4 regions of the Mesobacillus sp. MER 48 genome follow, and region 3 is predicted to be linked to each of the others. Evidence: predicted binding sites of a transcription regulator. Region 3 holds the regulator's gene; each other region holds the start of a gene.
The links. The regulator Rex, encoded in region 3, represses fermentation and respiration genes when NADH is low (regulators of the CRP and FNR family bind a similar motif). The targets are predictions, from matches to a motif close to TTGTGAAATATTTCACAA.

Region 1: a site for Rex is predicted at 4,377-4,394, ahead of M3593_RS06700 (YwiC-like family protein). Genes of this name have one in related genera too.
Region 2: a site for Rex is predicted at 3,605-3,622, ahead of pflB (formate C-acetyltransferase). Genes of this name have one in related genera too.
Region 4: a site for Rex is predicted at 4,373-4,390, ahead of M3593_RS06655 (TIGR04053 family radical SAM/SPASM domain-containing protein). Genes of this name have one in related genera too.

What each region holds. Positions count from the first base shown of each region.
Region 1 is NZ_JAMAUR010000002.1:84,199-90,185, forward strand. It holds gene cls (cardiolipin synthase) at 1-930, shown strand, start outside; gene ric (iron-sulfur cluster repair di-iron protein) at 1,000-1,698, opposite strand; gene M3593_RS06685 (molybdopterin molybdotransferase MoeA) at 1,920-3,185, shown strand; gene mobB (molybdopterin-guanine dinucleotide biosynthesis protein B) at 3,179-3,697, shown strand; gene M3593_RS06695 (respiratory nitrate reductase subunit gamma) at 3,842-4,264, shown strand; gene M3593_RS06700 (YwiC-like family protein) at 4,452-5,168, shown strand; gene M3593_RS06705 (Crp/Fnr family transcriptional regulator) at 5,586-5,987, opposite strand, start outside.
Region 2 is NZ_JAMAUR010000001.1:457,908-463,894, reverse strand. It holds gene M3593_RS02310 (urease accessory protein UreH domain-containing protein) at 1-383, opposite strand, end outside; gene pflA (pyruvate formate-lyase-activating protein) at 476-1,216, opposite strand; gene pflB (formate C-acetyltransferase) at 1,293-3,518, opposite strand; gene M3593_RS02295 (cupredoxin domain-containing protein) at 3,862-4,311, opposite strand; gene M3593_RS02290 (DHH family phosphoesterase) at 4,474-5,673, shown strand.
Region 3 is NZ_JAMAUR010000012.1:54,787-60,773, reverse strand. It holds gene M3593_RS22415 (ABC-F family ATP-binding cassette domain-containing protein) at 283-2,211, opposite strand; gene moaC (cyclic pyranopterin monophosphate synthase MoaC) at 2,392-2,886, shown strand; gene M3593_RS22405 (redox-sensing transcriptional repressor Rex) at 2,912-3,568, shown strand; gene M3593_RS22400 (YdiK family protein) at 3,593-3,793, opposite strand; gene M3593_RS22395 (CPBP family intramembrane glutamic endopeptidase) at 3,797-4,528, opposite strand; gene M3593_RS22390 (GNAT family N-acetyltransferase) at 4,769-5,296, shown strand; gene groES (co-chaperone GroES) at 5,481-5,765, shown strand; gene M3593_RS22380 (hypothetical protein) at 5,816-5,987, shown strand, end outside.
Region 4 is NZ_JAMAUR010000002.1:74,004-79,990, forward strand. It holds gene M3593_RS06620 (YitT family protein) at 1-22, shown strand, start outside; gene M3593_RS06625 (BsuPI-related putative proteinase inhibitor) at 43-831, shown strand; gene M3593_RS06630 (DUF3813 domain-containing protein) at 872-1,063, opposite strand; gene M3593_RS06635 (hypothetical protein) at 1,064-1,216, opposite strand; gene M3593_RS06640 (Cof-type HAD-IIB family hydrolase) at 1,661-2,479, opposite strand; gene M3593_RS06645 (prolyl oligopeptidase family serine peptidase) at 2,693-3,460, shown strand; gene M3593_RS06650 (metal-sulfur cluster assembly factor) at 3,537-3,848, shown strand; gene M3593_RS06655 (TIGR04053 family radical SAM/SPASM domain-containing protein) at 4,451-5,575, shown strand; gene M3593_RS06660 (Crp/Fnr family transcriptional regulator) at 5,675-5,987, opposite strand, start outside.

The DNA.
Region 1 (5,987 bases), on a different contig from region 3:
GTTTTATTCATGTTCGATGCTGCCGGCAGCATGAAGATTGCCGCCACGGACCTTAAGGACATGCAGGAGGCAGGCGTTAAAGCTGCGCCGTTCTCTCCGCTCAAATACGGGTTCTTCAATCAGAAATTCAATTTTCGGAATCACAGGAAGATTGTCATCATTGACGGGGAAATCGGATTTGTCGGCGGATTGAATGTAGGCGTAGAATACCTCGGTGAAGATGAGAAAATCGGTTTTTGGCGCGATACCCATATGGTGCTGACAGGAGAGGCTGTCTATACCCTCCACAATGTCTTCCTGCTTGATTGGGAATATGTGAGCGGTGAAAGGGTACTTGGGAACTATATAGCCGAAAAAAAGCCGCATGAGAGCGATGAGCTGGATGGTGCGATTCAGGTAGTGCCAAGCGGGCCGGACACACAGCAAGGAATCATGAGTGATTTTTACTACACGATGATGTCCTGCGCAACTAAGTCGATTTGGATTGCCACTCCTTATTTTGTTCCTGATGAAGCGATAAGGACAGCATTGAGAGTGGCTGCAGCCAAAGGAATAGAAGTAAGGATCATGGTTCCGGAAATCAATGACAGCTATCTGACACAATATGCCAGCCGATCATACTTTTCTGAACTGCTGCGGAATGGGGCAGAGATTTACTCCTATAAAAAGGGGTTCCTGCACCAAAAGGTCATCATTGTCGATGGGAATATCGCTTCGATTGGGACGGCCAATATGGACATGAGGAGTTTCCATCTTAACTTTGAAGTGAACGTCTTCCTGCTTGGAACGAGTTCAATCAGAGATCTTGTAGCACATTATGAAGCGGACCTCGAAGATTCAGAGAAAATCAGTGCTGTCCAATATCATAAACGAGGACTCTGGGAAAGAACGAAGGAATCCTTCGCCAGACTGTTTTCAGGTGCATTATAGACCAACCAAAAAATGACCCCATCTTGAGAAAAAGGGGTCATTTTTTTACTGAGGCCTGCGATTTTCCTTTTATGCAATAAATCTCGGGAATAGAATATTATTCTCAAGATGTACATGCATGAATGTGTGTGACTCCAGGGCTTCAAGCCGCTTGTAAACTAAACGGTATGTTCCGCATGCATCGATTGGCGGATTGAAATCTTCAGTAATCTCGCGTAATTGTTTCAATATTGAGCCTGCATGATCATGTTCTTTCTCTAATTCTTCGATTTCGGCAATGATTCCAGCCCGCTTTTCAACATCAGCACTTTCAAGTTCCAGAAGCAGCGGGAACACTGTGGCTTCCTCTTTGGCTGTATGCTCTAAGAGCTCCTTTTTTAATTCATAAAAAAGTTCATTTACTTTTAACAGTTCATCGTGGCGTTCACCATGGACTTTCGCTACTTTGGTTACATATGGGCTTAGCATTTTCAGTTCTTCCTCAAGCTCACGGTGGTATTTATTCTTGATATGCTCGATCAATTCTTCAGAATCTGTATCGGTCCATACCTCCATGTTTTCGGCTGTGCCATTATGTTTTTTGTAAAGTTCTTCCAGCTGATTCATCAATTCAGGAACGTCAAGGTTCTGCTCCAACGCGGCTTCTGATAGCGGACGGTTGCCGCCACAGCAAAAGTCGAGTCTGTTTCTCTTGAATAAATCACTGGATTGAGGGAATATATTGACAATATCTTTAACTAGTGAATGTTGTTCAAAAGGCATTTTCATTAAAAAAACCTCCAATAAAAAATGTATACTGTTTACATACTCAGCATAAAGCAAATGTAATTACTACTTGGTGATGTGTATCACACTTCACAAAAAATCTACATATTTTTAAAAGTTTTTATGAGAGAATACTGTGAGGTTTGTTATGTATTCATTTTTACATTACTCTTATAATGAAAAGGGTAATCAATCAAGAGAAGCCTGCAATAGGAGCTGATTATATGTTAGAGCGAAGGAATCCTATCCCAATCGGAGAGGCAGTTAAGAGAGTAATGGAGCACAAAAAGAGTGGCTCTATCGAATATGTTTCAATCAATGAGAGTTATGGGCGCTATTTATCAGAGGATCTGAAAGCCACAAGTGATGTTCCGCATTTTGACAGAGCACCCTACGATGGCTATGCAATAAGGTCAGTCGATTCAGCGGAAGCTTCCCAAAACCAGTCAGTCGAATTTGAAGTGGTGGACCATATTGGGGCAGGAATGCTTACGGATAAGGAACTGGGACCTTTCCAGGCTGTAAGGATCATGACTGGGGCCCAAATGCCAGTTGGCGCCGATGCTGTGGTCATGCTTGAATTAGTAAAGGAAATCGAGCGTGATGGAAAGAAATATATGGAAACGAAACGCAAGCATAATAAAGGAGACAATGTTTCCTATCGCGGCGAGGATGCAAAGGAAGGGGAAGTGCTTGTCAAAAAAGGCACGTTCATCAATCCTGGTATCCAGGCGATGCTGGCGACTTTTGGCTATGCTCAGGTCCCTGTTGCGAAAAAACCGGTGATAGGCCTTTATGCAACCGGCACTGAACTGCTTGATGTCCATGAGCCGCTTGAACCGGGAAAAATCCGCAACAGCAATTCATATATGATTTCCGCTCAGATTCTCCGGGCGGGAGCTGAAGTTAAATATTTCGGTCAGCTGCCTGATGACTTTGACACCTGCTTTGATGCAGTAAGCAAAGCGATTGAGGAAGTGGATTTATTCATTACAACCGGGGGAGTTTCCGTAGGGGACTATGACTACCTGCCGGAAATTTATGCAAAGCTTGGAGCGGAAGTCCTGTTCAATAAAGTAGCGATGCGTCCGGGAAGCGTGTCGACGGTTGCCCAGCTGGATGGCAAGCTGCTGTTTGGCCTGTCTGGAAACCCATCTGCCTGCTATGTAGGATTTGAGCTATTCGCCCGGCCGATCATCAGAACAATGCTGTTTACCGATAAGCCGCATCTAAGGAAGGAAAAGGCGATTTTGGATGCCAATTTCCCTAAGGCAAATCCATTCACAAGATTTGTCAGGAGTGCCTTGACAATCGAAAACGGAAAGCTGGCAGTTACACCGAGCGGTCTTGATAAGTCGAATATTATCATGAGCTTAGCGGGTGCTAATTCACTTATGATTCTTCCGGGAGGAACAAGAGGTTTCGAAGAAGGAACTGAGGTCGAGGTCCTGATGCTAGAGGACCATGTTGGCAGTGACTGGCCTTGGTAAAACCGGTACTGTTCCAGGTGGCAGGATATCAGAACAGCGGGAAGACGACACTGAGCCTTAACCTGATTCAGCAGCTTTCTGCAGCTGGCCTGGAGGTTGCTACGATCAAACACCATGGCCACGGTGGAAAGCCGGATATCGCGGAGGAAAAGGATTCAGGCCGCCATATGGGCGCAGGAGCAGTTGTCTCCCTTGTCGAAGGTGGAGGCAGGCTCGTCCTTCACGCGGAGAATCGGCAATGGTCCCTGGCTGAAGAAATAGAGGTTTTATCCTGCTTCAAGACAGATGTCATCCTGATAGAAGGCTACAAACGCGAGGCTTATCCAAAAGCGGTCATTCTAAGGAACGAAGCAGATTTAGAATTATTGAAAGTTCTTGCAAATATCAAGGTGGTTTTTTATCGTGACCCGAATCTGGCCAATCTATTGAAAGATTGTGCCTGCCCTGTCTTTCAAATGGAAGATGACAGGGGAGTGAATTGGGTTCTTGATTATATTCTCGAGCAAGTTTAGGTGGAAAGTTCGTCTTTCCACCTATTTTTATGTCGAATTTAGCTGGATGGGCGACTTTTATCACTGTCACTTCACACTTGCACGGTTAGAATGTTAAATGGAGTCCGATGATTGTGTAATTTTTGTGAGGTGAAAGCAGTGGAAATGCTGCAGATGTTTTTATGGATTGTCTACCCTTATACGGTAGTTGCCATAGTTGGGATGGGCCTGGTCTGGCGATATGATTCATCAAGGGATGAGGAGGCACGCTCAACAGCAGGGAAGCTTCTGCTGATGGTGGTAAAAGTAATGATGGCTGCGAGTACAGCGACCGGGATTGCCATAGTGCTTTCGAGCAGCATGGCTGATGAACCGCTCCTATTGTTCCGATGGCTGATCAGTCTCGCACAGCTGCAGCCAGACATAAGCTTAATCCTGGAGATTTCCATTCTCTCAAAGATCCATTTTGTCGTTGTGTTCTTGTTCCTGTTAAGTCTGGCATTCACAAAGGAAATTTATTATCTTTTGAAGCCGCATCAATATTTGAAGAAAATCTATCTCAAGCTTCAGGTTGAGAAAAGAGGATGAACTCTTGACTGCACACAATTGGTTATCGAATACAACCAATTGTGTGCAGCTTATTTTATTTTAGTGGCTCTTTTTTGACAGTTCGGTGTCAGTTGCAAACAGGGGTGGCAAAATGTGATGAGTTTCACTTATGTAATCCTCCGGCTGTTTTATAGTTAAAGCAGGAACCAAAAGGGAGTGTTTATTCATGAAATTATTTATGCCAAAACAGCATGGAGCCTGGGCGATGTTGATCATCCCTTTCTGGCTTGGAGCAGCGGCAAGTGAAATCGTCTGGCAGCATATCCCGTTTTTTATTGGGTGGCTATTACTATATTTGGGAACATATCCGCTTCTGTTGATGTTCAAAAAAAAGAAAATCCCGTTTTATCGCAAATGGGCGCTAATCTATATCATCCCATCCTTAGTATTCTTAATGGTCCCGTTATTCACGACACCATCCATTGTGTTCTTTGGGTTTGCGATGATTCCATTTTTCGTCCTTAATGCCTATTTCTCGGCCAAAAATAAAGACAGGGCACTGATGAATGATCTAAGCGCGATCATTGTTTTTTCCATCGCTGGCCTTGCAAGCAGTTATCTGCCTGCTGCAGAAATCAATCAGCACGGTGTTCTCGTTTTTGCTTCAAGTATACTATTTTTCACAGGAAGTACTTTCTATGTGAAAACGATGATCCGGGAAAAGAAAAACAGTCAATTCAAGTGGATATCCTGGACTTATCATTTGCTGGTCCCGGTTTTGTGGCTGGCAGCCGGAGAAGTCATTGTCGCCGTTGCTGCAGTACCAAGCCTGATCAGAGCCGTCGCATTTTACGGCAAGCCACTTAGCGTCATGAAGGTTGGAATATATGAAATCATAAACGCAGCATTGTTTTTCATCATCATGCTTTTCGCAATTCAATAAAAAATAAAGAAAGCCGCCAGAAATCTGGCGGCTTTTCTTTAAGAGATAAGAGAATATATAAATTTCATTTCAAGCTATAAAATTGGAAAGTCGCTATATAAATCGAAAAGTCGCTATATAAAATTGAAAGTCGCTATATAAATTGAAAACTCGCTATATAAAATTGAAAGTCGCTATATAAAATTGAAAGTCGCTATATAAAATTGAAAGTCGCTATATAAATTGAAAACTCGCTATATAAAATTGAAAGTCGCTATAAAAATCGAAAAGTCGCTATAAAAATTGAAAACACTCACTATTTAAATTGAAAATTTCTCTATATAAATCGAAAACTCGCTAAATGTCCAGATCTATCGCCTAGCCTGTCAGGCCTTCCAGCGCTTGTCGGTCCTGATAGGATAGGCGCTTGCGCTTTTCTTATTCAATATTGCATATTTCAATCGGGCAATTCTCGCAGTCGATTTCCCGTTTCAGGCGATGAAGTGCATGTATGGTTATATATCCTTTGTCGATAGAGATGATATCCTGTTTCCTGAGCTCGCTCAATAACCGGTTTACAACTTCACGCGATGTGCCGCAGAAGTTTGCGAGTTCCTGATTTGTCAAGGATACATCAATTTTCATGCCGTCTTCGGTTTTTACACCGAAACTGTTCACCAAACGGATCAGGGTAGAGTACAATGCACCTTTCTTTCCGTGAAGGACCAAATCCCTGAACCTGGTTTGCGATTTGCGGTGCTGCAGGGAAAGCCATTTAACGAGTTCCAGTGCCAATCCGCTATCTTTTGCGATTTCGTCCTCGAGCCGGTCCTTTTGAAT
Region 2 (5,987 bases), on a different contig from region 3:
CAATTGAATGCGAAGAGGCCTATAAGAGATAGGCCAATTAGAATGAATAGAGGGCCCATCAATTTGCGGAACCAGGAAAAGAATTCTGGAAGCATTTGCTGAAAACCATTTCCAACTAGCCAAACGGCAAGCCCCAGCAAAGAAAAGACCGTGATTTTGCCGAGTATGAAAAAGGACATTTCCGTCCAATGGCTCTTCGCCTGCAAGCTGCGATTGCCATAGTACGTGATGGCACCTATATTGGCTGAGAGCTGACATGGAGCAAGAGCACCTACAAGTCCCAGCAGGAAGCTTGCGAGTATGGGGATTTGTTCTGTCTGATTCACCAGAGTAAAAAAAGGTCCGCTTAAATAGTTGCTGATTTCCGAAAGCAATTGATACATCAATAAATCCTCCAATAAATGTATTAACATAATGATACTAGAGAAATATCAAGAACCTATGCAGAAAAAACAGCAGGAAAGAATTCCTGCTGTCATTTTAAGGCTGTCTTGGCTGTTAGTAGTCTATAAGCACGCTCGACCTCATCATCTGATGGAGGTTCCACATCATTTAGCGGATATTCAAGTCCCAGTGCCTCCCATTTGTACACCCCAAGTTTGTGGTAAGGCAGTACTTCCAGTTTGCGTACGTTTTCCAAAGTGCCTATGAACGCCCCCAGCTCGGTGAGGTCATCAATTTCATTGGTCACCCCGGGTACAAGTACGTGCCGGATCCAGATAGGGACGTTGTGCTGTGATAAGTAGCGGGCGAAATCGAGAATATGTTCATTCGCCATGCCTGTCAGCTTAATATGTTTCTTTCTGTTAATATGTTTTAAGTCCAGAAGGACTAAATCAGTATAGCGCAAAAGTTCGGCAAGCTGTTCCTGGAAAAGGGGAGCGCTTGAGTAACACCCGCCTGAAGAATCAATGGCAGTATGCAGTCCGAGTTTTTTGCACTCCTTGAAAAGCTCAGTGATGAAGGGGATTTGCAACAGAGGCTCTCCTCCGCTCACTGTGATTCCGCCACCAGAGGCTTCAATGAAAGGCAGATAAGACTTCAAATCATCAATGATTTCGGAAACAGACATTTGTTTGCCTGTGCCAATTTCCCACGTATCTGCGTTATGGCAGAACTGGCAGCGCAGCAGGCACCCCTGCGTGAAGATGACATAGCGGATTCCGGGTCCGTCTACAGTTCCGAAGGTTTCGATAGAATGAATGTTTCCGTTCATGATGATTTCTCCTTTCAATAAAACAGGAGGACCCGCCACCAGGGAGGGCAGCTCCTGTTCAGTTCACGATTGATGTCTACATTGTTTCATGGAAAGTACGGTTAATGACATCCATCTGCTGCTCACGTGTCAGCTTGATGAAGTTCACTGCGTATCCAGAAACACGGATTGTCAACTGAGGGTACTCCTCAGGATGTTCCATTGCGTTTAAAAGTGTTTCCCTGTTGAATACGTTGACGTTTAAGTGATGTCCATCCTTAATTGCATATCCGTCAAGGATGGATACAAGATTGTTCGTTCTGCTTTCTTCATCTTTACCAAGTGCTTTTGGTACGATGGAGAAAGTATTGGAAATGCCGTCCATTGCATAGCTGTATGGAAGCTTAGCCACTGATGAGAGGGAAGCAAGCGTACCTTTAGTATCGCGGCCGTGCATTGGATTGGCACCTGGTGCAAATGGTTCGCCTGCGCGGCGGCCATCTGGTGTATTGCCAGTCTTCTTGCCATATACAACGTTTGAAGTAATGGTAAGAATCGACATAGTATGGACAGAGTTGCGATATGTCGGGTGCTTGCGCAGTTTTGTCATGAAGCTCTTGACAAGCCCTACAGCAATGCTGTCGACACGGTCATCGTTGTTGCCGTATTTAGGGAAATCGCCTTCTGTTTCAAAGTCAACTGCAATGCCCTTCTCGTCACGGATAACTTTTACCTTTGCATGCTTGATTGCGCTCAATGAATCCGCTACGACACTTAACCCTGCAATCCCGGTTGCCATTGTACGGAGGACTTCTGTATCATGAAGAGCCATTTCAATCCGTTCATAGCTGTATTTGTCATGCATGTAGTGGATAACATTGAGAGTGTTGATGTAAAGGCCAGCAAGCCATTCCATAACATTATCGAATTTTTCCATTACTTCTTTATAGTCCAGTACATCAGAAGTAATCGGGCCGAAGGCTGGTGCAACCTGGATCTTAAGCTTTTCATCGACACCGCCGTTGATTGCGTAAAGCAAAGCTTTTGCCAGATTGGCACGGGCACCGAAGAATTGCATCTGCTTGCCGATTTCCATCGCGGATACACAGCAGGCGATCCCATAGTCATCACCATATTCACAGCGCATCAAATCGTCGTTTTCATACTGAATTGAACTTGTTTTAATGGACATTTCAGCACAATATTTCTTGAAGTTCTCTGGCAGGGCAGGGGACCATAAAACAGTCAGGTTAGGCTCCGGTGCGGGGCCAAGATTATCAAGAGTATGAAGGAAACGGAAAGAGTTCTTTGTCACAAGTGACTGCCCGGTATGGGCCATACCGCCAATTGACTCTGTTACCCAGGTAGGGTCCCCGCTGAATAACTCGTTGTAATCTGGCGTGCGCGCAAATTTCACGAGACGAAGCTTCATGACGAAATGGTCGACAAGTTCCTGTGCCTCTTGTTCAGTCAGGATTCCATTTTGGAGGTCGCGTTCAATATAGATATCCAGGAAGGTCGCGACACGTCCAAGGCTCATTGCTGCACCGTTCTGTTCTTTGATTGCTGCAAGGTATGCAAAGTAGACCCATTGAAAAGCTTCCGCTGCATTGGTTGCTGGCTTGGAAATATCATATCCATAGCTCTTAGCAAGCTGCTTCAATTCATTCAATGAACGGTATTGCTCAGAGATTTCTTCTCTCAGGCGCATTGTGTCTTCAGTCATGACACTGCTCGTCATTCCATGGTCTTTCTTCTTTTGCTCCATCAGGAAGTCGACGCCATAAAGAGCTACACGACGGTAGTCACCAATGATCCGTCCGCGGCCATAGGCATCTGGCAAGCCGGTAATGATGCCGGCTTTTCGGGCCTGGAGCATTTCTTTTGTATAAACATCGAAGACGCCCTGGTTATGTGTTTTACGGAAGTCAGTAAATATCTTCTCAACTTCCTTATCCAATTCGTATCCATACGCCTCGCATGCGGCCTTTGCCATGCGGATGCCTCCAAATGGCTGCATAGAGCGCTTGAATGGCTGATCTGTCTGGAAACCGACAACTTTTTCTTTTGTTTTATCAAGATAGCCTGGGCCATGTGAAGTGATGGTGGAAACCACTTCAGTATCCATATCAAGTATTCCGCCGTTTTCGCGCTCCTGTTTTGTCAATTCCATTACTTGCTGCCATAATTGGAGTGTTTCTTCTGTGGCACCTTCCAGGAAACTTGAGTCCCCGGTATATTCAGAGAAGTTCTTCAGGATAAAATCGCGAACATTGATTTCTTCTTGCCAAGCACCATTTTTAAAACCTTTCCATTGTTCCATTTTGGTTCACCTCTAAAGTGGATGTTTGTATAACAGTTATCACACTATTATCATACTACGAATATAACAGAATGAGTGTGACGTATTTGTGAAATTATGAACAAAACTATTAAAACAAGTTTTTAACGAAGTTTCTCTGTGAAGTGAAGTGAACTGTACTATAATTAAATGAAGTTTAAAAGAGTCTGTTATATAAAAATGTTTATGTATTTATGCTATCAGGAAATGTTTGCACTGTGTTTATAGTGATTTGTATGTTTTGTGTCAATTTTAAATTTTAATGAGAAAACAACCTTCAATTAAAAGAAAAAACAGGAATCGGATTCCTGTTCTCGGATGGATTTCAATCCACTACAATATAAGCAATCATCGGCCCGTTGTGTTCAGCTGAAGGGTGGGTAAGGCAGATCAGTCTGTATGTTCCTTCCTTGTCAAATTGCAAAGGGACAAGGGTTTCTTGGCCTTTTTTTACAACTCCCTTGATTTCTGTTCCCTCAATGATGAAAGGATGCTCCTTGCCGTTCACGCCAAGAATTTTCAGGCTTACCTTTTCGCCTTTTTCAACGAAGATTGTACCTGGGTCCCAGCGGTATGCTTCAATTTCTTTACCATCGTCGGTATTCGATTTGAATTCTCCTGTCACGAGGTGTATTTCCCTGATTTGTTCATTCTGTCCGCCTATAGCTGGAGTGGATTCAGGTTTTAAATTCATCCAAATTGAGCCGATGATGGCAATGAAGACAATTAGGCCAATAAAATATAAAGTCCTTCTTTTAAATACAAAGAAATGCATGTTTTCACCTCCTTATAATCCTCTTTAAATATCTATGCTCGTCCCCTTGTTGAACTTGTCTAATTTTTTGGATTTTCTTTTGTATAGATTATCTTGCCAACAATAGACTATAAATTAGGCTCTTATAGAGTAAACAGCTTGGGAAAGTGAAGGTGGAAAACGATGTACCGTTTATTTACACATAATGATTTGGATGGAGTGGCATGTGGGATTCTATTCCGGCTTGCATTCGGTGAGCAAGCGGATATCCGCTATAATTCTGTATCTGGGTTGAATTTTCAGGTGGAGAAATATTTTGAGAGAATGAATGAGCGCTTGAAAAAGGAAGACCATCTATACATAACCGACCTTTCCGTCAACCACGAAGTAACGGAAAGAATCAATCGTTTCGTATCAGAAGGAGGGAAGGCTTACCTGATCGACCATCATAAAACGGCTTTGCATTTCAATGACTATAGCTGGGGATATGTAAAAGTGGAAGATGAATCTGGTACACTTACAAGCGCGTCTTCATTAGTTTATGAATACTTGAAAGACAAACGCCAATTGGCTGATAACGGTACACTTAATGAGTTTGTTGAGCTGGTCCGCCAGTATGATACATGGGATTGGGATATTCACCAGAATTTCAAGGCGAAAAATCTGAATGATTTATTTTTCATGGTTTCTATAGAAGAATTTGAAGAACGTATGATATCCAGGCTTCAAACAGATAATGGATTCGAATTCGATGAATTTGAGCAAAAGTTATTGGAAATGGAAGAGGGTAAAATCGAACGTTATATAAGGAGGAAGAAAAGGGAAATCATTCAAATGGAGCATGATGGACTCTATGGAGGAGTCGTCCATGCCGAATCCTATCATTCTGAGCTGGGTAATGAACTTGGGAAGGAGTTTCCACACCTGGATTATATAGCGATCCTAAATGTAGGTGGCAAGAAAATCAGTTTCAGGACAATTCATGATCATGTGGACGTTTCTGCTGTCGCAGGAGAATTTGGAGGCGGTGGACATGCGAAGGCTTCTGGATGTACGATAAATGGAGAGGCTTATAAACGTTATATTGATCAAGTGTTTCCCCTTGAAACGATCAAACATGACGCATTCAAAAATACTTATAATATAAAGGATTCTAAAAATGGCTGTCTCTATGAGAATAGGGATAGGGACTTGTTTTTCATCTTTAAGGATGGAACACGCTATATTATAAAGCTAAAGCATGAAGAAAGCCTGGGGCCATTTAATGATTTCCCAGAAGCCGAACGCTTCTTGAAGAGGAGGTATGGAGCAGCACTTGCGAGGGATGAAGTGTATGTTGGATACCTTGAAAGCATAGTCTATAATAAAGTTCTTCTTTCGTGAAGGTGTCATTAAGCAAAAAAAGAAGCCTCGCCACTGATTTCAAAGTAAATAACAAGAGGATGTCTCAAAAAATATAAACTTTTGGGCACCCTCTTTTTTTAGACTAGCTTCTAAATTTGGTCCGTTGATTTCCGTTTCAGGAGCTTCGATCCTGCGGGGTCTCACCTGACCTGCTGATCCCTCAGGACACTGAATAGCTTCAACGAATGTGCCCACGCACGATGGAAATGCATTAGCATTTTCGGAGGAGTCTACGCACCTTCCACTCCAATCAACTCAAGTTTCTATATTCATTTTTCCTCACAAATATAAAT
Region 3 (5,987 bases):
TAACTATGTGAACAAAAAGTCCCGGTTGCTAATCGGGACTTTTTTGTTGGATAAAAAGTAGAATTCTGGGTTCTTAAATTGGAAATAATATTTGATTTTTCCAGTTTGCGAATAAAAAGGTTGGTTTTGCGAATAAAAACAGCATTTTTGCTATTAAATACACCGTTTTTGCGCACAAACCAAATCATTAGTAAACAATCCACAACTTTCTGTGGATAACCATCATCAATAAGTTTTCACATACAAAAAAACCGGACACATTCATGCCCGGTTTTTCCAAACTTACGCCAATTCTGTCCACTCTTCCATCAGTTCGTCGAGTTTTTCCTTGGCTTTTTCGATTTTAGAATTGATTTCTCCTGCTTTTTCGTGATCCTGGAATACTTCGGGGTCACAAAGCAATTCTTCATATTCTGCAACTTCTGTCTCGAGCTTATCGATCAACGCTTCGACCTCTTCCATACGCCGTTTGCGCTGGCGCTCGAGCTTCTTTGCCTCTTTATCCTGCTGATAGGAGGTCTTGTCCTGTTTGACTGATTCGGTGACTATGCCAGCTGCTATGGCCGCCTGTCTGGCCAGTTCCTCAAGTTCTTCCTGCTCTAACTTCTTCTCGACATAATAATCATAATCACCTAGATATTCTGTTGCCCCACTACGATCGAGCTCAAGGACCTTGGTAGCGATCCTGTTGATAAAGTAACGGTCGTGGGAGACGAACAGGATGGTGCCTGGATAATCGATCAAGGCGTTCTCAAGCACTTCCTTGCTGTCCAGGTCCAGATGGTTTGTCGGTTCATCCAAAATTAGGAAATTGGACTTTTGCAGCATCAGCTTGGCTAGTGCCAACCGTGCTTTTTCACCGCCGCTCAGGGTGTAGACGATTTTTAACACATCATCGCCTGAAAAAAGGAAATTGCCCAATACGGTGCGGATTTCCTTTTCCGATTTCAGTGGATACTCGTCCCACAGTTCATTTAAAACTTTTTTATTCGAGCTCAGCTCTGCCTGTTCCTGATCGTAATAGCCGATTGAGACATTTGAGCCGTACTGAATATTGCCGGTAATCGAAGGCAGTTTTTCGACGATTGTTTTTAGTAAGGTCGATTTTCCGACGCCGTTTGGCCCAACAAGTGCAGTACTGTCGCCACGCGAAAGGTTAAAAGAGATATTTTCGGATACGGCTTCATTCTGATAGCCGACAGCAAGTGTATTTACCTTCAGGACGTCATTCCCGCTCTGGCGTTCAATCTGGAAGCTGAAGGAAGCTGACTTTTCATCTCCCATCGGCCTGTCCATCCGATCGATTTTCTCGAGTTGTTTCCGGCGGCTCTGGGCCCGTTTCGTTGTCGAGGCCCTGGCAAGGTTCCGCTGGATAAAATCCTGCAGCTTGGAGATTTCATCCTGCTGCTTTTCATATAACTTCAGGTCGCGCTCGTAATTTGCTGCTTTTTGTTCTAAATATGAGCTGTAATTGCCCGGGAACTTCGTCAGCTGGTGACGGGAGATTTCGTATACCTGGTTCACAACCTTATCAAGGAAATAACGGTCGTGTGAAACAATCAGAATCGCACCGGCATAACCCTGTAGGTACTGTTCAAGCCAGGATAGCGTGTCGATGTCCAGATGGTTGGTCGGTTCGTCAAGAATCAAAATATCAGGACGTGTCAATAACAGCTTGGCGAGCGCAAGCCTTGTTTTCTGTCCTCCGCTTAAAGTGGAGATTTTTGTGGAATAATCAAAAGACTGGAAGTTCAGGCCGTGCAGGACCGAGCGGATGTCAGCTTCGTACTGATAGCCGCCTTTTTCTTTGAACTGGACCTGCAAAACGTCATAATCCTTCAATACTCTTTCATACTCGGACTCGTTCGACAGAATGTTAGGATCAGACATTTTTTCCTCAAGCCGGCGCAGGTCTTTTTCCATGCTGTGCAGATGATCAAAAACGGCCAGCATTTCATCCCAAATACTTTTCTCGGATTCCAGCCCGGTATTCTGGGCAAGATAGCCGATTGATGTTCCTTTCGGGCGGATGATCTCGCCGCCGTCATGGGATTCATAGCCGGCAATGATTTTCAGGAGGGTTGATTTCCCAGCCCCGTTCCGGCCGACAAGAGCAACACGATCATTGGTCTGTATTTCAAACTTGATATTCGATAAAATAAGATCAGCCGCAAAATATTTTGATAGCTGATTGACTTGTAATAGAATCATTATTTTTCACCTCTAATGCCTTAGGGATAGTGTAACCCAATCCTATTGGCTCGGCAATATGTGCGGCCTGCTACAGGCGGTAAGGCAGAAAAATTTCATCTTCTATATGTGAAGATAGAAACAAAGTTCACACACAAGTTTGTGAAAATAGTGTATTATTTGGTTGAAAGGAGCTTGAAGATGGCAGAATTTACGCATTTTAATGAAGAGGGAAGAGCGAAGATGGTCGATGTCAGTGAAAAACCTGAGACGGTCCGTACGGCAGTCGCCCATTCAAGCATTACCGTTAATGAAGATATATATGTAAGGATTACTGAAAATAAGATGAAAAAAGGTGATGTCCTGGCAGTCGCGCAGGTTGCTGGCATCATGGCAGCCAAGAAGACGTCCGAAATCATTCCGATGTGCCATCCGATTCCATTAACAGGAATTGACCTTTCGTTTGAATGGGAGCAAAATGGAAATGATTATATTTTAAATATCGCTGCAGCAGTTAAAACAAAAGGGAATACAGGGGTAGAAATGGAAGCGTTAACAGCAGCATCAGCATGCGCGCTGACTGTTTATGATATGTGCAAGGCCGTTGACAAAGGCATGGTGATCGGCAAAACCTATCTTGTGGAGAAAACTGGCGGGAAAAACGGCGATTTTAAGAGAGATGAGAAGTTAAAATAGAATACGAACAGGTGGAGGATGGAGAATGACGAATGATGCTATGAAGATTCCGCAGGCAACTGCAAAACGCTTGCCGCTGTATTACCGATTTTTATTGAACTTGCATTCTTCAGGCAAGCAGAGGGTATCGTCCGCGGAACTGAGTGAAGCGGTAAAAGTGGATTCGGCTACGATCAGAAGGGACTTTTCCTATTTCGGGGCTTTGGGTAAAAAGGGTTACGGCTACAATGTGAATTACCTGCTGACTTTTTTCCGAAAGACGCTCGACCAGGATGAACTCACGAAGGTTGCGCTGATCGGTGTTGGTAATTTAGGAACGGCGTTTTTGAATTATAATTTTTCCAAAAACAATAATACAAAAATTCAAATTGCCTTCGATGTCGACCTGGATAAGGTTGGGACGCAGATTGGCGATGTACCTGTCTATCACATGGATGACCTCGATAAAGTTGTTGTCGAGGAAGGCATCCAGGTGGCGATCCTGACCGTGCCGTCAGCGGTAGCACAGCCGATTACGGACAGACTGGTACAGGCGAATGTGAAGGGGATCCTGAATTTTACGCCCGCGAGGCTGAATGTACCGTCTTCAATCAGGATCCATCATATTGATCTGGCAGTAGAATTGCAATCATTGATTTATTTCTTGAAGCATTATCCGACAGACAGTGATTCTGAAGAATAAAAAATGGCTCCTTCGATGAAGGAGCTATTTTTTATCCATTTGTTTCAGTTTGAAATGGAACAGGATCATTCTGATGCCGGAACCGAAATCGAACGTTGCGAGCAGGACGAGCAAATAACTGAAAAATCCCCAGCCTGTATCGTTGACATTTTGGATGGCGAAATAGGTGAATAAGCTGCCTAACAAGATGTAGACAATGCCTGAAAACATAGGCGATTGCTTCATGACTTAAAATCCCCCAATAAAGCTTTGTATTTTCTCTGCTTCTTTTATCATTCTCTCAATGTCTTCCCTGAATACGGATTGAAGCAGTACAACCATTGTATTCATTGTAACATGGGCGATGATCGGCACGATGATCCGCTTTGTTTTTACATAAAGGAAGGCAAACGTAAAGCCCATCGCAGAGTATAGGATCACATGCTCCGGCTCCATATGGGCCAGTGCGAATATGACGGAACTGATCAAGGCTGCTAAGAAAAAGTTCATTTTCCTGTGCAGACTGCCAAAAATAATCTTCCTGAAGACGATTTCCTCCAAAATCGGACCGATGATCGAGCTGACGAGAATCACAACCGGAAACCTTTCAATCAGTTTGATGATTTCCTGAGTATTCTCCGAGCCCATCTCAATTCCAAGCATGCTTTCGATGCTGCCTGCAATCGACTGCGCGAACAAGGCCAGGAATACCCCGGCGAAAGCCCAGGCAGCCGAACTTGCCGGCGAAGATACTTCACGCAAATCAGCATTTATGGTTCTTTCCTTCCTTAAAATCAGCAGGATGATCAGAAGAGTCAGTGAAAAGCTGATCACAAGCCAGTATGGAATCGCAAGGGTTTGCATTTCATCAAGGCTTTTTCCCATCGCAGCACCGATGAAAGCAATGATTGGGACACCGACCAGGCTTGAAAGCTGCATAACAATATAGGCAATAATGACGTACCAGTATTCTTTTTTCAATCGAAAAAACTCCTTAATAATGCAGAAATGTATGTTCTGAAATTTTACGTAATAATATGCTGGCCTGTAAAATAAAATACGGGGATAGCTTTGCTTATCTATACACTCTCTATATTCTACTAGTAAATGATTTGAAAGTTCAAATTGTAGGGTCAGGATGAAAAAGTTGGTTGTTCGAACTTAGTATTCCCTGACTACCAGATACTTGTTAAGGTGAATTAAAAATGATTGGAGGTCCAAATGATTTATTTGGAAACATCCCGACTGATTTTGCGCGACTGGTTAAGCGCAGATTTAGAGCACTTTTGCAAAATGAATGCAGACCCGGATGTGATGAATTATTTTCCTCGTGTTTTATCCTCGGCAGAAACTGAGAGATTTTATCAGGCGATTCTTGCCGAGTTCAAAGAATACGGCTTTGGGTTATATGCGGTTGAAGAGAAGAGAACAAAAGAGTTCATTGGATTCATAGGGTTTCACAGGGCAACATTCGAATCAGATTTTACCCCGTGCATCGAAATTGGCTGGAGGCTGAAGAAAAATGCCTGGGGCCAAGGTTATGCAACAGAAGGTGCCAGGGCCTGTTTGGAATATGGATTCAAGAACCTGGGCTTTAGCGAGGTCGTCAGTTTTACAGCAGAAATCAATAAACCCTCTGTCAATGTCATGAAAAAAATCGGCATGAAACCTGTTAAAACATTTCTTCACCCAAGAGTGGATCAGGATAGTCCGCTGAAGAAGCACGTCCTCTACCAAACCAGGAAGTGACGCCGTCAGCAGAGATTTCACCAGCATTCGACACCATCAGGACCCTCGTGAATTTTCATGAAAAATTTTAGCTTCACGCTTGCAAAAAAAATAGAGATTCATTATTATATAAATTGTGTTAGCACTCTATTGAGGCGAGTGCTAATAAAAAAAATCTACATATAATTTGAGGAGGTTGTTTCACTTGATCAAGCCACTAGGAGATCGCATTATTATCGAGCTTGTTGAGTCTGAAGAAAAAACTGCAAGCGGTATCGTTTTACCCGACACAGCGAAAGAAAAACCTCAAGAAGGTAAAGTCGTAGCTGTTGGAACTGGCCGTGTACTTGAAAACGGTGAGCGCGTTGCTCTTGAAGTTGAAGTCGGAAACCGCATTATCTTCTCAAAATACGCAGGAACAGAAGTGAAGTACCAGGGAACTGAGTACCTGATCCTACGTGAAAACGACATTCTAGCAATAGTGGAATAGAATAGCGGAAGCGCCTTGGTCAGGCCCGACAAGCGCTGGAGGGCCTGGAAGTGAAGTCGCTCTTTGACTTCATTGCCAGGACCGAAATCGATATGTATAGCCGACTGTTCAGAAACGCAGAAACTGGAGACTCAGACAAAGAAGCGCTTTTTGCTTCTGCCGGCGGAGTTGAAGTTTCGGAGTTTCTAGGAGGCGACACTAAACAATCGTCTCGAGGGACTA
Region 4 (5,987 bases), on a different contig from region 3:
TGGATTTTTCAGGCGTGAATAAAAGTTGAACGGGGGTTTGAGATGAAGAAAAGCAGTTTGTTGATCATTTTGCTTTTGATGGCCGCTGCACCGGCACTGGCGATCGGGCAGAAAAAGCAGACACCAGAAAAATCGGAGTTCAGTTTTTACATTGACCCAATCGCCGGGGCCGAACATGCTGTATTTGAACTGACTCTGCAAAACAATGGAGATGGAGATTTGGTATTTGAATTTCCTACCTCCCAGAAATATGAAATCATCGTAATGGATGGCCAAAGGAATAAAGTCTATCAATTTTCTGAGGACAAGGCATTTGCCCAGGCGTTTGAAAAACTGGCGCTAAAACCGCACGAGACAATGAAATGGAGGGAAAGCTGGGATTATAAAAAGGCGGGAACAAGGGTCAAAGAAGGAGAATATACAGTTAATGCACAGTTGAAATCAGTAAGCGTCAACGGAAAACCTGTCACAGACAAACAACAGTTGACCGATCAAAAGCAAATGTACATTCCAGGCGAAAATCCTGTCTTTAAAGGTATACAAGCTGCCGGAGGAAGGGGCTCGTATAAAATATCAGGCGAAGCGAGGCCAATCGGCGGGAAATTCTTCTATACTGTCGAGGATGGACACAACCAGTTAATTGCTGAAACAGAAGTTGTCCCACAATCAAAATACCCGAAATGGCACCCTTTTTCGCTTGATGTAACAATTCCTGAAAATAAGCTGCCTAAAAACGGATCGCTCATCCTCAATCTTTACGAACGCAGTAAGGAGGGTGAAATTATCCACACTTATCCAGTCCTGCTCGAAAGATTCAACCAAAATAAATAAATCAAAGCAAAAGCTGGCGGGAATCCCGCCAGCTTTGCTGTTACTGGTTTTCAATTGAATTCAGCTCGTCCTGGAATGACCTTAGCTGCTCTTTTTCCGCCATCGTTGTATTGGCATATGCGGAAGAAAGAGCATTTTTCGCCTTGCTGATGGCTGCAGATTGTTCCGCAGGCTCCGCAGTCTGAGCTAATTGGACAGCCTTCCTAGCTTCCTGAAAAAGCCTGTTTCCCATCTAAATTCCCCCTAAAGAGGACTCTCTGACATTCGCCATCTTTTGAGCTTCAGCTTCGGCATACGTGGTGTGGTAAGGGATTCTTTGAGAATGCTTGGAGACAGAATCTACCCCTTGCTGTACAAAACGCTTGGATTTATTGCCTTTACCCATCGTTTTACCCCTCCATCTACGAGCGAATTTTGAAACAGTCAATCTGGCTGCTTCAGTCATAGTATGCTCTTTTAGTGGAAAAACAATCGGGAACGAACCAGGTTCGATTTGGCAGGTTCAGACATTTATGATTGAATTTTTTCTGTACAGCAACTTTGTCGGACAAACAGAAACGGAAGGAAAGGAAAAGTGACCGATACAGCCTATCTATCGGATAAACCGAAGCGTGAGGAAAGGGAAAGTGACCGATAGAGCCCTCCTATCGGACAAACAGGAGTGTAAGGAAAGAAAAAGTGACCGATAGAGCCCTTCTATCGGACAAACAGAAGCGTGAGGAAAGGAAAAGTGTCCGATAGAGGCCTCCAATTGGACATACGCAACAGGAAAACATGCAAAAAAGTCCGATAGAACTCATTCCTATCGGACAAATCACTTCTTGTTATTTTATAGTGCTTTCAGATTAAGCAGATCGTTCAAATACACACCAATTCCGTCTTCCTCATTTGTCAGGGTCATATCGTTGGCGATATTTTTTACATCGGCCACGGCATTGCCCATCGCGATTCCCCGTCCTGCATATTCCAGCATCTCTAAATCATTGTCTTCATCGCCGAATGCAATGATCCGCTCAGCAGGAATTTGGAAATAATCAGAGGCCTTTTTTAACCCGACAGCTTTATTCAAGCCATTTTTGACAATTTCCACGACATGGAATGGTGCTGCCCAGCTTCTGTGATCAATCACTTCTGCATGGACCTCAGAAAGGTGAGCACGGATCTTGCGGACATCCTCCTCGTCAGAATGGATCAGCATACTTGTCGGAGATGCCTTTAGGTACCGTCTTAAATCACCGGTTGTTATATTTGGGTTGCCTAAATTGAAGATATCCATCAATTTTTCATCATGATAATGGACATATACATCATCGATCACTTCGGCGATGATGTTATAAAATTTAAAGTCATCGAGTGCTTCGACAATGTCCTTGGCAACATCGATCGATAAAGGGGAATGATGTACACCCCAGCTGTTGTCAAGCGGATGGTGAATGAAAGCTCCATTGAAATTGACGATTGGTGTGTCCAGCTGCAGTTCATGGTAATACATTTCACTCGAACGGAATGGTCTACCTGTAGCGATCATAACTACATGTCCTTCTTCACGTGCTTTTTTGATGACTCGTTTGTTTCGTTCAGAAATCTTTTTATCATCTGTAAGTAATGTACCGTCCAGGTCTAAAGCGATTAAATGTTTTTCAGCCATAAATACTCCTTCTTATCTCTGTTTTTTAAATCCTATGCGTATGATTGGCTCTTTTTTCATAAGAGTTCTACAATACATATTTGGATGGTAGTGAATTTCTTCTTATAACCACTATGGTAACCATTTTACATTTAAATTGTAAAAAAATCATATAACATACTTTAAAGCGCGGTAAAATTTATTGTCTGTTCGCATAATTTGGAGGGTTTAACAGTGATTTTAGTCGAAAAGAAACGCATTCAAGATATTCCCGTTCTTCATATCGCAAAACAAAGTCAATTTTCAGATAAAATGCCATTGATTGTTTTTCTGCATGGTTTTACAAGCAAAAAGGAACGAAACATGCATTATGCCTATCTCTATGCCGAAAAAGGTTTTAGGGTGATCATGCCAGAAGCAAAATACCATGGAACCCGCAGTGAGGGATTGTCAGAGACAGAACTTGGCTTCCGTTTCTGGGAAATCGTCATAACTTCTATCGAAGAGCTTTCATCAATCAGAACAGAATTGGTCGATGAAGGACTAGTTTATCCTTCGAGGATTGGCGTAGCCGGAACATCGATGGGCGGCATCACCACGCTAGGCGCGATGGCTAAGTATGACTGGATCAAGGCCGGCGTGAGTTTAATGGGCAATCCGTCATTTGAGCAGTTTGCTCTGTGGCAGCTGAATGAAATGGAAAAACGGAATGTAAATATCAATTTATCGAAAGAAGAAATTTCAGAACTGCTCAATCAGCTGAAGCAGTATGACCTCAGCCAGCAGCCGGAAAAACTGAACAAACGTCCTCTGTTGTTCTGGCATGGCAGGATGGATCCAGTAGTACCATATGAATCGGCCTATCATTTTTATGAGCAAACCAGGAAAAACTATGTGGGAACAAAAGGAATGTTGGAGTTCATTACGGATGAACATGCTGGGCACAATGTGTCAAACGCTGGTGTAGAGGCTTCAGCAGAGTGGTTTGCAAAGCATATCTAATACCTTCCGCTTTTAATGGGAATGAATCATTGTTATGATAGAAACAGGTACAGCATTAATAAAGGAGTGTTCACCGATGGATGAAGAATTAAAAGAGAGCATTATGGGTGCGCTTGAGATGGTCGTTGACCCTGAACTTGGCGTAGATATCGTGAATTTAGGGCTTGTATATGATGTTGATTTGAATGAAGAAGGGCTTGCAACTGTAACGATGACCCTGACGTCAATGGGCTGCCCGCTTGCCGGCACAATCGTCGAACAGGTAAAATTAGCACTTGCCGACCTTCCAGAAGTCAAAGATACAGAAGTGAACATTGTTTTCAATCCGCCATGGTCAAAAGACATGATGTCACGTTACGCGAAAATTGCCCTTGGGGTAAGGGATTAATCAGCCTTTTGAAACAACAGGAAAATTTCTTGCTGTCAGACTGTAGACAAACTCGATGGAATTCGAGCTTGTCTACAGTTTTTTTGTTTGTGCTGGAATGGGGCTTTTGATTACCGTTCCAGGCGCTTCGCTTTCCGCGGGGCCGGCGCTGAGCCTCCTCGCCGCCGTTGGCGTCTGCGGGGTCTCACCTGTCCGTCTGATCCCACAGGAGTCTACGCGCCTTCCACTCCAATCAACAGGATTCCTCAACTTAGTGTGGAACTAACCGTAAGTCTCTTTTAAAATAGATACATATAACGCTAAATGTGATAAAGATACATTCCAAGAACAATCCAATCCCTCGTGATCAAAAGTTAGAAATGGTTGCATTAGACCAGCTGGTTCATCAGACCATTTAGTCCGCAAGATAAAAGCAGCCCTTGATTTTTCTTTCATCTGACAGCAGGAAATCTCCTGCTGTTTTTATTTGTCCTGAAAACAAAGGTCACAAAATTGTCATAGAAAAAAACGATTGGCCATAATTTATGTGAGTTAGTTCACTTAAACATGTTGGAAACACTTATATACTTCTTGTATAGAGAAGTACTTAAGGAGGCGCCAATATGTTTGATAGAGATTTTAACAAAGACCCATTCATTGTGATTTGGGAACTTACAAGAGCCTGCCAGTTGAAATGCCTGCACTGCCGTGCGGAGGCACAATATAGAAGAGATCCTCGTGAACTGTCTTTCGAAGAGGGAAAAGCGCTGATTGACCAAATATACGAAATGAATAATCCGATGCTCGTGTTCACAGGCGGAGACCCTTTAATGAGGGAGGACGTTTTTGATATCGCCGAGTACGCTGTAAAAAAGGGTGTCCGTGTATCGATGACACCTAGTGCGACACCGAATGTAACCAAGGAAGCGATCGAAAAGGCAAAGGCGGTCGGTCTATCGCGATGGGCCTTCAGTATCGACGGACCAACAGCAGAAGTTCACGACCACTTCAGGGGAACAGCCGGTTCCTTTGATTTAACGATGGAAAGAATAAAATATCTGCACGAGCTCGAAATTCCGATACAGATCAATACCGTCATTTCCCGATATAATATAGAGTATTTAGATGAAATGGCAAAAATGGTTGAAGATCTGGAATGTGTCCTGTGGAGTGTATTTTTCCTTGTCCCGACAGGACGCGGCCAGGAAAAGGACATGATTTCACCTGTGGAGCATGAAAAAGTGTTCCAATGGCTTTATGATTTAAGCAAACGGGTGAAGTTTGACATAAAAACTACAGCTGCCCAGCACTACCGCCGGGTTGTCATCCAGCAAAAAATGCGTGAAGCCAGGGATCATACAGACGAAATCAACTACTTGACGGCCCTGACAAATGAGGGGTTGACGGGATCCATCGATGGTCTCGGCCGGGCTCCAAAAGGTGTTAACGATGGAAATGGGTTTGTATTCATATCCCATATTGGAGATGTGTACCCGAGCGGATTGCTACCGGTTAAAGCAGGGAATGTCCGGGAACAGCCTCTTGCTGAAATTTACAGGGAATCTCCCGTATTCAAGTCACTGAGGAATCCTGATGAATACAAAGGGAAATGTGGTGTTTGCGAGTTCAGGCATGTATGCGGAGGTTCGCGTTCTCGGGCATATGCCATGACAGGAGATTACCTGGAGAGCGAACCGTTCTGCGTGTATATTCCTAAAGCGCTGAGAAAACAAAAGCAGGAAAGCTAACAAAGCAGGGAAAAGGAAAGATAAAAAGCAGCTCCGCTTATAAAAGGGCTGCCTCATAATAGAAAAGCGAGTGAAGCTGGGCTTCACTCGCTTTTTATATTAGTCGATTGAACAGAAAACCGCCGGACAATTTTCACAGCCGATTTCCTTGCGTAAGTAATCTACATCATGGATCAGGATTTTCCCTTTTTTAATGGAGATGATTCCTTCGCGTTTCAAGTCATTCAGAATCCTGTTTGTACTTTCACGTGATGTGCCGCAGAAATTGGCCAGTTCCTGATTTGTTAATGGAAGGTCAATCAGAATGCCGGTATCTTTATGGATACCATAGCTGTTCGTCATCCTGATCAATGTAGAGAATAGCGCTCCCTTTTTTCCGTTAAGTACTAAATCACGGAATTTAGTCTGTGTT